2 regions of the Alcanivorax sp. 97CO-5 genome follow, and region 1 is predicted to be linked to the other one. Evidence: predicted binding sites of a transcription regulator. Region 1 holds the regulator's gene; the other holds the start of a gene.
What was found. Region 1 encodes PhoB, which activates phosphate uptake and scavenging genes when phosphate is short. Its sites were predicted from a motif close to TGTCATANNNNTGTCANA; they were not measured.
Positions count from the first base shown of each region.

Region 1 (7,585 bases):
CGTTCCGCCTTTAGGGCCTGTGTCCTTTGGGTGCACGCGAGCTACAAGAGCTCCTTACGTGCGTAATCCAGCATGTAGCCTTAGGTTGCGCGCAAAGAGCAGAGTAAGGGGGCAGCGTTTACTTTTTGCCACCGGGCATGATGAATTTCATTAAAGTCATAAACCACATAAGCTGGCCCGGATCGCCTTCGATCTTGATATTACCGGCCTGCATGCCTTCCATGAACGCCATCTGGTTTTTGCCCGCTTCCTGCAAGGTGCGGAAGGCATAGCCTGCGTCTTTGAAATTTAGGGTTACCGTGGGCTTGCCGTGAATACCCGCCTTGGACACGACCTTGCCTGGCATGAAATGAAAACTGCGCGCCGGCTTGCCCGCGAAGGTGCGCCACTGCATCACCACATTGCGGTTCTCCAGCTGCTTTTGAAAGCCTGTGTTACGCCACGCCAACCAGCGTAACCGCCAACCAAGAACCAGCAATACCAGTGCAAATTTCATGAGAAATCCTTGTCTGTCAGGGGCAAGCGTCAAACTGCAATACGGAAATAGGCCATGCAAGCCAATGACTTCTATGGCTGTTCCATAGTGTAGCGCGGGGCAAGAGAATTCGTCTCGCTTACTTATCCCGCCCGCGCCCTGTCGCTAACAGCTTGTGGCTGTTACGGCATTATTGCCGGTAGTTCCTTGTTGAGCTTCATTTTCTCTTTGACCGCTTCACCGGTGAGCGCATAACCCAACAGGCTGCCATCCTTGCTACGGAACAGAGCCTGCACGGTATTACCCTCGGCTTCCACTTCCCAGGCGCCTTCGCTGCCTTCTGCAGCAGGGCATACCACTACTGGGCATGCCGGGGTTTTAATGGTTACCGGCATGACGCCGTAGCTGACTTCAGTGGTCTCACCCGCGAGGGTTTTTGCCAAGGCACGGGCAGACGCCATTAACGGTAGAACGTAGGGAAGCACATGGCCCTGCACCTCAGCGCAATCGCCCAGCGCATAGATATGCTCCGCGCTGGTACGCAGGCTCTTGTCGGTCAGGATGCCGCGATTGGTATCCAGCCCTGCTTCCTTGGCCAGGCTGATACGCGGGCGTAGACCGATAGCCGATAACACTACGTCGGACTCCAGTTGGCTACCATCGGACAATTCGGTCACCAACTGGCCGTTATCGCCATGATGTACCGCCTTGGCCAATGGGCCAAAGTGGAACTGCACGCCCAGATCCGCCAGCCCACGGCCCACCGCCTCTGAGGCTTGCTCAGGCAGTAGCAATGGTAGGCAACGGCCCATGGGCTCAACCAAAGATACCTTGAATCCGCCGTTGGATAAGTCGTTGGCGAATTCACAGCCGATCAGACCGCCGCCGAGGATGGTCACGGTCTTCTTGCCTTCCACGGCTGCTCGGAACTTACCGTAGTCCATTAGATCGTTGACGGAAAACACTTCGCCCACTGCATCGCCTTCCAGCGGCGGTGTCCAGGTGTCGGCACCCAGCGCCAGTACCAGTTTACTGTAGTCCAGGTGGTCATCGGGCAGCAGTACGCGCTTGTTAGCGGCATCAATGCCGGCTACATGCACGCCAGTGCGAACGTCAACATTAAGTTGCTCAGCCACTTTTTCCGGGGTGGCCATGCACAGGTCATCGGCGGTTTTCCCCTTGCTGAAGCCGGCAGACAACATAGGCTTGGAATAGTTACGACCGTCGTCTGCGGTGAGCATGACGATGGGGGTTTCTTTGTCCAGCTTGCGGAATTCCTTGACGGTGTTGAAACCGGCCAAGCCGGTGCCGACGATGACAATAGGATGCATGAGTAATCCTTAACAATTAATGGACAGGCGGAGTGACTGAGGTAGTGGTTTAAATTTCTACCATTTCAAAGTCGTCCTTGCCCACGCCGCAATCGGGGCAGACCCAATCTTCCGGCACGTTGTTCCAGGCGGTACCCGGCTCAATACCCTCATCGGGCAGACCTTCGGCTTCGTCATAGATGAAACCACACACTACACATTCCCACTTCTTCATTGTGAACCTCGTCAGGTAAAGTAAGCTCTTACTTACTGTGCTACATACAGGGCGTTCTCAGGGGGCGTTAACCTATCGGCGTAAGGCAAAAAAATCAATGCCAGCCGGCACCGTCTTACATAAGCTCAAGGTTGCTGTTCTCTGATTCCTGAAGCACTAGGGCGCCGCTTGCTCTACCGTAAGACATGGGCCATAGTCCTGCCGCCCGCGATAGTGCGCGATATCATGAGAGAGCCATGTTGCCTGCCGCCCTGCACCCCGATAGCCTTTGGCGCCCACTGGAACAGCTGGTACTGCCCCCGATTATTCGGGACTGGATGGCTGATCCAGACTCTCTGACACGGCGTCTCAAGCGCTACGGCCACTTCAGTGTGGTTCCCGGCCTACATGCTATTGCCTTGCCTCGAGCCGATGAACGGAGGCTGTTATCGCTGCCGGTAAGGCGCGCTGCATTGATCCGTGAAGTGACACTGCACCTGGATGATACCCCGGTGGTTGCTGCCCGCAGTGTGCTGCCGCTCACTAGCCTTGCCGGTGCAAACCGCTCCCTGGGGCACATGGGTAGCCGCTCCCTTGGCCTTGAACTGTATAACCGCCCGATCTGCCAGCGGGATCAGGTGTGGGCCCGACTCGCTTCGACTGACCAACATCATTCGCTATGCTGGGGTCGCCAATCGCGCTTTATCAAACGCGGCGCGCCCCTGCTGGTGGCGGAGTATTTTCTGCCCGCGCTGTGGGAGAAGCTGCACGTCGCACGTTGTGTGCAAGCGTCGTGGCTACACGACAAAGCTTATCTCTATGCATCTATTAGGGGAGAGCCAACGGACGCGGTGCGGTTGTCGCGTTTTTAATTGGTTATCCTCCTGGCTCGAGTCTTGAAACTTGTCGCTTGTCGTTTGAAACTCATCTTCGCCCTGACAACTCGGATGCCCCATGTTTGCCTTTGTTGAACAGCGTTACCCGACTCTCTGGCCCTACATTCAGTTAATGCGCCTTGATCGCCCCATCGGCACGCTGTTGCTGCTATGGCCCACGCTGTGGGCGGTATGGATTGCTGGGGCCGGTACGCCGAGCCTGACCGTTATTGTGGTTTTCTTTCTGGGCGTGGTGATCATGCGGGCGGCGGGGTGTGTGATTAATGACTTTGCCGATCGGAATTTCGATGGCGACGTAGAACGTACTCAGGGACGTCCGCTGGCCACCGGTGCACTCAGCGCCAAACAGGCTCTGGCCCTGTTTGGCGGCTTAGGTCTATTGGCTTTTGGGCTAGTGCTGTTTCTCAATGAGCTGACCTTTTGGCTGTCTTTCGGCGGCTTGGGCCTTGCAGTGCTTTATCCCTTTACCAAGCGTTTCACTTTTATGCCGCAGCTTTTCTTGGGCGCTGCCTTCAGCTGGGCCATCCCCATGGCGTTTGCCGCTGAAACCGGTGAAGTGCCGGAAATCGCTTGGCTGCTGTACGTGGCCAATGTGCTGTGGACGGTGGCCTACGACACTGAATACGCTATGTGTGACCGTGAAGATGACCTGAAACTAGGCATCAAAAGCACCGCCATCCTGTTTGGCGATGCCGACCGCCTGATGATCGCCATCCTTCAAGCCCTGACACTATTGGCATTGATTATGGTCGGCCACCGGCTGGGTTTTTCCTGGCCCTGGTACGCTGGTTTGGTTGGAATGAGCCTTAGCTTTGCCTTTCAGCACAGCTTGATCCGCTACCGTGAACGCTGGCCCAGCTTTCACGCATTTCTGAATAATCATTGGGCCGGAGCATGCGTGTTTATCGGGTTGTATTTTCAGTATTTTTGAATCGCTACAAGTCCCCTATAGCGGGGGTGTCTTAGAGTGCCACCTAATGGTGTTCGGCGCCGCGATTCAAGGGGGACGAAAGGGATAATTCGGTCCACCTGAGCGGCTAATCGAGGGCATATTATTACCGTATCTTAAGGCCTGGCGTGTGTTGTCGTTTGTGGCTTGGGGCTGTCGCCAGATGGTTGCAGGCCTTCCGTTCGTCTTAACCTGCGTTGTTGCGTGGCGGGGCTCTATCTGTCATACACATGTCATAAAAAAGCAATCTAATAGATAACATCCCGAGCGGCACACGCCACTCACAAGACAGGCAAGGAAGGAAGCCATGTCCCGAAACCGTATATTGATTGTTGATGACGAGCCCGCTATTCGTGAGATGGTCGCCGTCGCCCTTGAACTGGCCGATTTCGATGTGCTGGAGGCAGAGAATGCCCAACGTGGCCATGAGATCATCGTCGATGAGCGCCCGGATCTGGTGCTGCTGGATTGGATGCTGCCGTCGGTCACGGGTATCGAACTGGCCCGCCGGCTGAAGCGTGATGAGACTACCAACGAGGTGCCCATCATCATGCTCACTGCGAAAAGCGAAGAAGATAACAAGATTCAAGGGCTGGACGTTGGCGCCGATGATTACATCACCAAACCCTTCTCCACTCGTGAACTAATCTCCCGCATTAAAGCCGTGCTGCGGCGCGCGTCTAGTGTCGCGGCGGAAAAGGCCATTGAAGTAGAAGGTCTGTGCCTGGACCCGGTGAGTCACCGCATTAGCGCCAACGATTCTCCCGTGGACATGGGGCCCACCGAATACAGGCTGTTGGAATTTTTCATGAGCCACCAAGAGCGGGCCTATTCGCGCACCCAGCTACTGGACCAAGTATGGGGTGCTAACGTCTATGTGGAAGACCGTACCATCGACGTGCATATCCGCCGTCTGCGTAAGGCGCTGGCTCCCTTCGGCTACGATCGTTTTATTCAGACCGTGCGCGGTACCGGCTACCGGTTTTCAGTGAAATCGGCCAAGGCAGGTTGAGACGGCAGGCATGCGGCTGCCTATACTAGGCAGCGCCGTCGCCCCCCCCCGATACCGGCTAACGAGCAAAGTAATTGCGGTGGAATACCCATGAAAGCCAGCTTGGCCAAGGAAGTTAATCGCATTGCCGGCCTGATATTTCTGGCCGCTCTGGCTGCCCTGGCAGTGGGCCACACTTGGCCACTGCTGGTAGGGCTGGGGGGCTATATTATTTGGAGCACCCGGCAACTGTTCGCCCTGTACAGCTGGCTGGTGCGCGACGATCATACCGAGCCACCAGACAGTATCGGGCTGTGGGGTGAGTTTTATACCCGCCTTGAGCACTTGTTCCAAAAAGAACGTCGCGCCCAGGAAAACCTGCAAGGCATCATCCACCGCGCCCAACAGTCAGTGAACGCCCTTGACGATGTAGTCATCCTCATCGACCAACACGGTTATCTGGAATATTGGAACCATGCCGCCGAACGTGCCATGGGCTTTAATGCGAGCCAAGATCTGGGCCAGCCACTGACAAACCTGATCCGCCATCCTCGGTTTACCGGTTATCTAAGCAAAGGGGATTTTCAGGACCCGCTGGAAATCCCTTCACCGGTGAATGACAACCGTATCCTGCAGTTCCGCGTAACTGAGTTTGGTATCGGCGAACAATTATTGATTGCTCGTGACGTTACGCGGCTGCATCACTTGGAACAAATGCGCAAAGATTTTGTAGCCAATGTGAGCCATGAATTAAAGACGCCGCTTACCGTGCTCAAAGGCTACCTGGAAACCCTGCTCGATACCCTCCCGGAAGAACAGGCCCGTCTGCGTCGCGCATTGATGCAAATGGACAATCAATCCAACCGCATGGAAGCCCTAGTCGCCGATTTGTTATTACTGGCCCGATTAGAAGGAACGGAAGCTGACAGTGTACGTCAGGCGGTACCCGTTCATGGCATGCTTAATCGGATGAAAGAAAATGCGTTGGCTATAGGCAGCGACAAGGATCACCAGATCGAGCTGGATGTTCCTCTCGACGCACGCTTGATCGCCAATCCGGCTGAACTGGAAAGTGCCTTCGGCAATCTGATTACCAATGCAGTGAAATATACGCCGGCCAACGGCACCATCCGTATCCGTTGGTGGCAAGATTCTTGCGGCGCGCACTTTTCTGTCACAGACAACGGGATTGGCATCGACCCCGCCCACATCCCGCGCTTAACGGAACGTTTTTACCGGCCAGACAATAGCCGCGTTACAGAAACCGGGGGCACCGGCCTGGGCCTCGCCATCGTTAAACACGTAATGATTCGCCATGATGGGCGCTTGGAAATCGTCAGCGAACTGAGCAAGGGCAGCACCTTTACCTGTCATTTCCCGGCGGAGCGGCTGGTTAGCAAGCCAACGGCAGTGGCGGGTTGAATTTCAGGTTCAAGAGGTGTGTTTCTAGCCGGCTGTTGAAATCTCTTTTGTCAGGACGTTCTCAACATTATTGTTTTCGAGAATGGTATGTTTTGGCTTCGGTTTTTTTGCTTTATAAAAAGGAGCAAGACCCCTTTGTCATTCCCCGGTGACAACGCCCCTGATCTTGGGGATTCTTCGTTTGTGTCAGATGTCGGCAAAGTTCTGCCCGCCCTTTAGCCAGCGACGTAACAGGGGGTCGATCCACTGTGGGTAGTCTTGCATTAGTTTGTTGGCGATCTCTTTGGCGGGCTCCATTAACGCTTCATCACGAACCAGATCGGCGATGCGAAAGGCCAGGTCGCCGGTCTGGCGAGTGCCCAGCCATTCGCCGGGTCCACGTAGTTTCAAATCTTCTTCGGCAATAACAAAACCGTCGGTGGTATCGCGCATTACCGCCAGGCGTCGCTTGCCAGTATGCGATAGAGGGTTTTTGTATAGCAGTAAACAGTAGCTTTGCTCGGCTCCACGGCCTACGCGACCGCGTAACTGGTGTAACTGCGCGAGGCCCAACCGTTCGGCGTTTTCCATTACCATGAGGGTGGCGTTGGGTACATCCACGCCCACTTCGATGACGGTGGTGGCAATCAGCAATTGCGCTTCTCCCCGCGAAAAACGTGCCATACGCTCGGCTTTTTCTTTCGCCTTCATGCGCCCGTGTACCAGCTCCACCTTCAGCTCCGGCAAGGCGATCTGTAATTCCGCAAATGTTGCTTCCGCTGCCTGAGCCTGCAGTTCTTCAGACTCCTCAATTAAAGTGCAGACCCAGTAGGCCTGAGTGTTTTTCTTTTTAGCAGAGGGACGGCAGGCATCGTTAATGCGTTCGATTACTTGGGGGCGTCGGCTCTCGGGAAGCACCAAGGTGTCGATGGGCTTGCGGCCCGGTGGCATTTCGTCGATCACGGATGTGTCCAGATCGCTATAGACGCTCATGGCCAGGGTGCGGGGAATGGGCGTGGCGGTGAGGACTAATTGGTGGGGAACCTGAATGCCATGGGCGTTATCCTCGCGCCCTTTTTCACGCAGGGCCAGCCGCTGCTGCACACCGAAGCGGTGCTGCTCATCAATGATGGTGAGCCCAAGGCGATGGAACTGTACGGCCTCCTGAAACAAAGCATGGGTGCCGACCACGATGTGCGCACTGCCATCGGCTAGCGCTGCGTTGGTTTCCCGGCGGGCTTTTACGCCGAGGCTGCCCGCCAGCCAGTGTACTTTTATACCCAGTGGCGCCAGCCAGTGGTGGAAGTTTTCTCGATGCTGTTCCGCCAGCAGCTCCGTAGGTGCCATTA
Region 1 covers NZ_KI965907.1:38,515-46,099, reverse strand. The annotation lists gene Y017_RS13625 (hypothetical protein) at 119-496, opposite strand; gene Y017_RS13620 (rubredoxin--NAD(+) reductase) at 658-1,806, opposite strand; gene rd (rubredoxin) at 1,856-2,020, opposite strand; gene Y017_RS13610 (chorismate lyase) at 2,257-2,871, shown strand; gene ubiA (4-hydroxybenzoate octaprenyltransferase) at 2,954-3,826, shown strand; gene phoB (phosphate regulon transcriptional regulator PhoB) at 4,152-4,856, shown strand; gene phoR (phosphate regulon sensor histidine kinase PhoR) at 4,947-6,257, shown strand; gene recG (ATP-dependent DNA helicase RecG) at 6,444-7,585, opposite strand, start outside.

Region 2 (7,585 bases), on a different contig from region 1:
CGAGCAGGTACTGCTCGCCGATGTAGACTTGCAGCGCAGCGAATCCGTCCGCCGCATCTGGCCTTATCTGCGTGACCGGCGTGTGGATGCTTATGATGACCTGGGCAAGCGTTTTCGAGACTGACGTTAACCGCAAACGGCCATTCTCACGCCAGCGTGGGCGAAACCGTGACCGGGTAACGTACCTAACGTGCCGATCTATCCTCTATAAATCCGGGCTCCATTCCTAACTGCGGATACGGTAATGCCTGCGATAAGGATTTCAGTAACGGTGAAATTCTGTTGCCTAGGCGCAACTCAAAATCGTGCGGGTGTAACCCGATACGCACCGGCACCCCCACGCGCCGAGCCCGGCTAATATTCACCGCATTAGAAAAGCCCAACACCCAGGCCCGAAAAGCAGTATCGGCCTCAAAGCCCACTAAAGGTAGCCGGGTAAACGTTTGCTCTTGAGCATCATGGAGACCGAAAAGGGTTTCCACATACCGAAATGGCAACAGGGAAAGCTGCGCCGGAGAGAGCGCACCCAACGCCCAAGCCGGTGGCACATAGAGGGGTGAGGGGCTCAGCCCGTTACGGATAAACCAGCGATAACAATCCCACACTAACCGTTGAATGCCATCGCCGGAAAACGACAGATGCTCCGCCACATCCCGTGACAACAGCGCACTGTGCAAGCGGTGATAAAGCGTCACGGGGGGCTGACAACGATGGGACCAGCCATGCCCGGCTAGTGGATGCCCCGCGTTCTGCAGGCTTCGCAACCAATCAAGATCACCCTCCTGCCAATCTTTACCCGGCACCACTAACAAGGTTACCGCTTCACAAGGCAAGCGTAACCGCGCCAGCATGGCCGTTACCTGCGTCCGCGTCTCGGGCATCACGTCATGAATCGAGACCAGCGCAGCTAATGAGTCAGAGCGCATTACGTAGATAACTGCTACTCAAACGGCGCAGTAATGCCAAGGTAGGGGAAGGCAACGCCCAGCTCGAAGCTGGTGCCAACGAAGCACAGTGGGCCAGTACCGCCGTCCACTGGATAATCGCATCGTCGTTCATGGCTAGTGCCGCCTGGCGTGCCTGACGGGCTTTGAATGCACGAGTCACCGGGCTTAGCGACTGCAATCGCTCAACAGTATCGAACAGGCTCTCCCCCACCTTCATCACCCACAAGCCACTAACCAATGCCGGCCATTCGTTGATGCCGCAAGCCGGCGTAGTAATCACCAGCCGCTCACGTGCCATGGCTTCCAGCGCGACCGTGCCAAAGGCTTCCACCGATGAAGGTAGCACCAGTACTTGGCAGCGATCCAGCATACTGACCACTTGTTCACGGGTGCACCAACCATGGAAATGCAGATTATTCTGTTCACGGCAGGCGTTTTCTACCTTGTTACGCAGGGGGCCGTCTCCAGCGATTTCAAATTGCAGATCCGGGCGCTGGGATGCCAGCACGAGAAAGGATTCAATATTTTTTTCCGCCGCCAGCCGGCCCACATAACAAACCCGCTGAACCGTATTATCTAACTCGACCACTGGCGTATTCACGAACTCTTGGGCCAACGGCGTGCCGACCAATTGAGGATTACGCGCTCCCGCTGCACGGGCCTGGGCGATCATCGATTCGCAAATAGTGGCGGCGGTTTCGCTACCCTGAAACAGCGTCCGATTCACCCAATTGAGAAAGCCCCCAGCCAGACGCGCCAACCGCTTACCCCAATACAGCTCCACCAGACGGTTGTAATCTGTCTGGAAAGTTACGCACACCGGGATCCCCCATTTCTTGGCAATCCAGTACCCGATCATGGAGAAAATACCGGGGCCCGGAATGACGATCACATCGGGTTTCATTTCCCAGACCAAGGCACTGAGTTCTCGCACCTTGGGAAAAAACAGACGCTGAGTGGGATCACCCGGAATCGGAACAGACGCCCCTTGGCAAGGATGGGGATTGTGCATGCAAGGCTGCACCAACTCCACTTGCGCCACTTGATTTTTTAGATGCGACACCAGGTCTTGGAAGTAAGCACCGACGCCATTCCGCCCTTTGATTGCATCCACCACAAACAGTATGCGTAGCTCTTTGGTATCCATGCACGGCAGTATCCGGACTGCTCATGTCGAGAATGTGACAGCAAGGCCACCCACAACGCGGAAAGTACGACAAGGTATGACAAAAAACCAACAGGCTGCACACTACATACAACCTGTGCGGGCGTCAGGCGACGCTAACACGCCTACCCCTTTTCGGTGTGGAGATCACTTTCCATAGAGGCGGCGTTAACCATCGGGTTTGATAAAACCAAAGCGCTCATAAACCCAACCAAACCTCTGCAGCAATTCGTCATCACTGACGCCCAAGGCGTCCAGTGAGTAGTGGTGGCCACTACGGTACTGTTTGGCTTTGCGGTCTTGCTCCTGCAGCTGCTCACAGAAATGCGCGTCTGCTTGCCAGCCAAAACGACGGTAAAAACCCAGCACGGTATCGCTGGGAGCGCGCACCAGGGTCTCCATCACCGATAACGCCCGGCGCTGTTGCGGCATTTGTTCGGCCACTTCTATCAAATGCAGATAGTAGTATTCCAGCATTGCTAGAAACCCTTCCCGCCAGTAAGCGGTAGTGTCGCGGCCATCAAACAGGCGCGCACCGATCAGGATCGAATTCACCTGCGATGGCACCGCCGCCGTGGGGCTACGTAGGCAGCCAATAAAACGGGCATCCGGAAAGGCCTCTGCCAAGGTTTCCATCCACGGGGTAAACGAGGGATTCTTCGATAACAGGGTTTTCCCCTGTCCGTGAAAGTAAAGGTGACGCTGCACAAAGCGGCGGTAGGATTGCATCAATCGCTGTTTCTCATCCGCACTGCCATCGCGGTCCAGAAACGTCAGTTGCCACAGGGAAGGAACGGGAACCACAAGGACCAGCAGAAAGCAGCCCCATACGGGGATCAACCCCAGATAATCCTCTTCCGGATCGAGCAACCCTGTCTTGTGCACACCATCCAACCCACTCAACAGACGCCGTTCCAACCAACAGACTAGTCTAGCCCCCGGCCGGCCTAGCCACTTATCCAAGCGCGCCATACCCGTCCAGAAATAGCGCTGGGTAATCGAGGGGGCGAACAGTAGCTCCCATAGGGCGGTCGTCGTGAAACGCGAATCCATGGCCAGCAGACGATGCAGGAAAGTGGTACCGCTTCGCGGCACGCCAATCACAAATAATGGCTCGCGCACCGACACCCGGCGAAACCCCGGAAATAGCAGGTAATCCAACCCCAGCCCGATACCATTAATCGCCTGCACCAGCAAAAAAGATGGCCAAAAAACCAGCATCACCAGCAGTCGTTGCAACGAGAAGCCGTGCCATTGCCCTTGATAACGTGGAGCCCAACTGACCAGGAATAATCGGCTATAACGTTTCAACAGCTTTAACATGGTGAAGCTCGGCGGCGAGAAACGTTGAAACAATAAAACAGCTCCAAGACATAAAAATGACAGCAGTATCTCTTGTGTCTCGGTCACAGCGCTGTCATCTTTCTCGCAAAGAATAGCACTATGACACTGCCAATGACCGACCTAACTGCCTCTTCAATCTACCCAGCCTTGGTGGGCCACCGTGGCGCCCGCGGCGAAGCGCCTGAGAATACCCTCGCCAGCTTCCAGGTCGCTTTAGAGGCGGGCGTAACAGAAATGGAATTGGATGTACGGCTATCCTCCGATGGCCAGTTGATCGTATTGCACGATAGCGACGTAATCCGAACCACCGGGCTTCGCGGCAATGTTCGTCAGTACACCAGTGCCCAGCTCGGCGTCATGGATGCTCGCCGAAATACACCAGGCTGGCACAGCCCCACCGGGATTCCCTCACTTCAAGAAGTGATCGACCTATGTGGCCCAGCTATACGCTTCCAGTTCGAAGTTAAAGGGGCAAACCGGATTGTTCTGCACCAGCTAGCCCATCATCTGACGCATATGATCCACGACCAACAACTGCAAACACGAGTGGTGATCACCTCAAGTCACACTGGGTTTCTGCGCATGATCGGCACCATGGCCCCGGATATTGAACGCGGCTATGTGTGTCAGCACCGCTACCTGCAACCGACCCGAAGAGCACAAGGGTTGGGTTGTAGCTGGCTCATTGCACATTACTCTCTCGTTGGCCCTGCACTGATGCGCCGCGCCAAACGTCGCGGATTAAAGGTCTCTGTGTGGACGGTGAACGACCTGACAGAAGCCGAGCGGCTGGCAAAACTAAAGGTAAACAGCATCATCACCGACTTCCCCACCAGCTTTGTCAGCCACTTCCGCCGCAAACAGCGTTACGGGGCCTCGGAAGCCGTCTCCATTAGTGGCTGATCATTTAGGAACGCCATGATCTCATCTTTACGGGCCGTCGCATCTTTACGCCCCATTTCAATCAATGCATTGGTGAACCCAGGCTCAAATAACAAATAGCTCATAGCACTGGCACCAGGAGAGCGAGTCGCTCCGGAACTGCGCAGAAAAAACCGCAAGGATCGAGGTAATTCCCGAATATGCTCCGCCGCGATTTCATCAATGGGCCGAGAGGGATAAATCTTTAGCACATCCACTTCTCGCAGCTTGATATCTTTTTTCCTGCGCGCCCGCTCTCCCAGGGCCGACAGTGTGTGATTAATGCGCTCAAGCCGCTCAACATCCCCTTCCAGCGTGTCGACAAACACACTATTAAGCACGTGCCCCAGCACCTGGGCCATTGAAGGGTACCCGCTTAGCTGACGTAGATGCCCTGCACTCACATTACCAGACACACCAATTACCAGTAGCCGCGTAGCGCCCAAATGCAGCGCGGGGCTTAATGGAGCAAGCTGACGCAGCGCTCCATCACCATAATAAGCCTTGTCCACCTTAGTCGCAGGAAACAGGATAGGAATGGCCGCCGATCCCAACAAATGCTCTACCCCAATTTGCGAACGCTTACCCTTACGGCGAGCGCGAGCCCATTCGGCAAGCTCATCGGTGCCCTGATAAAAGCTCACTGATTCACCGCTTGCATAGGCCGAAGCAGTAATGGCCAGTGCCCGCAAATGCCCCTGATCCAAGCTCTCCTGAATACGGCGAAAATTAATCACTAGCGATAGCAAGCGTTGTAACGGCGTATTATCAAGCAACGAACTTCGCTCCGGAGTTTTGCCCGTCGCCACACCAGAAAAAAACCAACGCAACACGCCACGGATGCAGGCATAGAGGTCCGTGCGATACACCTGTTCGGCGGTAATATTGGACCAGACTCTCTCCAAGCCTCGGACCGCCGCCCGATAGTTACCCGCATTCGCCGCTAAAGCCGTTGCATTGATCGCCCCCGCCGAGGTGCCACAGATAATCGGAAAGGGGTTCGGCGCGCCACGGGGAATCATTTCCGCTATCGCCGCTAGGACGCCTACCTGGTAAGCGCCACGTGCACCGCCGCCCGACAATATCAATCCTCTGACCGGATCCTGTTTGTGCATTGATACCCTCCCTGTTTGTTGTTTTCAGTATGCCGCGCTAACCGCCACGCCACCACTACTCGCCGCATCAATAATGCTGGCAAGGCAATACCGGCTACCTTATTCTGAACACCTTCAAGGACACAGGATTATGTGCGTTTTCTCCCTTCGCCCCGCTCTTCCCGACGATCTAGATGCCCTCACGGCACTGGAGCAGCGCTGCTTTTCCTCCGACCGCCTTACTCGACGCAGTTTTCGTCAATGGCTCAAGCGGCAGCACGCTGGCCTTATCGTTGCCCAGAACGAACATCAGCAATTGGTTGGCTATGCGCTAGTGTTGCTGCAACCCGGCACGCGCCTTGCCCGCCTTTACTCCATAGCGGTGGATCCGCAGCAGCGTGGCAAAAAACTCGGAGAACAGTTACTGGGTGCCGCCGAAGGCTATGCACATCAGCAACACCGCCTGTTTCTTCGCCTGGAAGTCCGCAAAGACAACACCGTGGCCATCGCCCTGTACGAACGCTTGGGCTACCGCCTGTTTGCCCAGACGGTAGACTATTACGAGGATCACGAAGACGCCCTGCGTTACCAAAAGCGGTTGCACTATTTAGCTGACTTACCCGACCTATCAAGCCAAGCGCACGCTGCCTCGACTCAAACAGGGCGTTTGCAGTTACCTTGGGTTCAGCAAACCACGCCTTTCACTTGCGGGCCCGCCTGCTTACTGATGGCCTTAGCTGCCCTGAAAAAACAGGCGCCCACGGTCACCGAAGAGCTATTGCTATGGCGTGAAGCCACCACCATCTACATGACCGCAGGCCATGGTGGCTGTCATCCGCTCGGCCTCGCACTGGCCGCTCGACAGCGTGGGCTCAGCGCCCGCGTATGGTGTAACCAGGCCGGCCCGTTATTTCTGGATTCGGTGCGTGACCGCGACAAAAAATCCGTGATTACCACCTTACACGACCACTTTGTCAGTGAGTGTTCGCGGCACAGGGTCCCGGTCTGCTACGGCGATTTCAGCGCCACCGATCTGGATAATGCCATTAGTGTCGGCAGTATCGTGCTAGTGCTCATCAGTACTTGGCGACTAGACCGGCGCAAGGCGCCTCACTGGGTCGCTATTAGTGGCAGCGATGAGGAATGCTTCTACATCCACGACCCGGATCCCGGTGAAGACCAGGTGCCCATGGATTGCCAACATGTCCCCATTACACGCCATAAATTTGAACAAATGCGACAGTACGGTCAGGCAAAGTTGCGTACGGCAGTGGTATTGAACCGCCTCTGAAGAATACCTTGCCGTAATCGCCGCGCTCGCGGCGCGCCTACGGCAGATAGTCAGACATAAAAAAACCCGCATGGAGCGGGTTCTTTTGTGGGCGGGCTTGGAATTAGATCTTCATCACGTTCTTACCCAGTGCCGCCGCTTTTTCGTTGTTAACCTTGCGAGCGTTCTCTTCGCATTCGTCATCATTACCGCCGCAAATTTCACAGTCCTGCTTCATGCCCAGCGCCGCCAGGCCACCACAGGATCCCTTTACCGGCTTGTTGGAGAGAATCACGCCCACAGCCATGCCGGCGAAAAGCAGGCCAATAAAAATTACTGCCGCCACAATAGTCATGAACATGTCACTTACCCTCCACAATTGCATCAAACGCGGGAGTCGATAACTCTTTTACTCCCTTCTCAGTTCTGACAATAAAAAATACGGCCAGTTCATGGTCTTTGGCAAAAGCCATTCCTTCATCCGGCCCCAGCACCGTCATTGCCGTGGCCAGCCCATCCGCAATCATTGCACTTTTGTGCAAAACAGACACCGAAGCAAGCTTGTGCTGCACCGGATAGCCCGTACGTGGATCAATCGTATGGGAGAATAATCGTCCTTGCGACTCGAAGAAGTTACGGTAATCACCACTGGTAGCCACCGCCATGTCCTTCAAGTCTACCACCTGCTCAACCTCACGAACGCCAGCAATCGGCCGCTCAACGGCAACTCGCCAAGGCTGCTTATAGGGCTTGCTGCCTTTGCCCCGTAATTCCCCCCCCACTTCTACTAAATAGTTGCTCAAGCCATAACGGTCCAGTAAATCCGCCACTTTATCCACCGCAT
Region 2 covers NZ_KI965877.1:374,959-382,543, forward strand. The annotation lists gene Y017_RS01705 (carbon-nitrogen hydrolase) at 1-124, shown strand, start outside; gene Y017_RS01710 (polysaccharide deacetylase family protein) at 186-926, opposite strand; gene Y017_RS01715 (glycosyltransferase) at 916-2,094, opposite strand; gene Y017_RS01720 (sulfotransferase) at 2,281-3,435, opposite strand; gene Y017_RS01725 (glycerophosphodiester phosphodiesterase) at 3,556-4,359, shown strand; gene Y017_RS01730 (patatin-like phospholipase family protein) at 4,323-5,492, opposite strand; gene Y017_RS01735 (GNAT family N-acetyltransferase/peptidase C39 family protein) at 5,623-6,762, shown strand; gene nqrM ((Na+)-NQR maturation NqrM) at 6,866-7,102, opposite strand; gene Y017_RS01745 (FAD:protein FMN transferase) at 7,104-7,585, opposite strand, start outside.
Region 2: Y017_RS01725 (glycerophosphodiester phosphodiesterase) is a predicted target of PhoB. The motif match lies at 3,480-3,497, and genes of this name have one in related genera.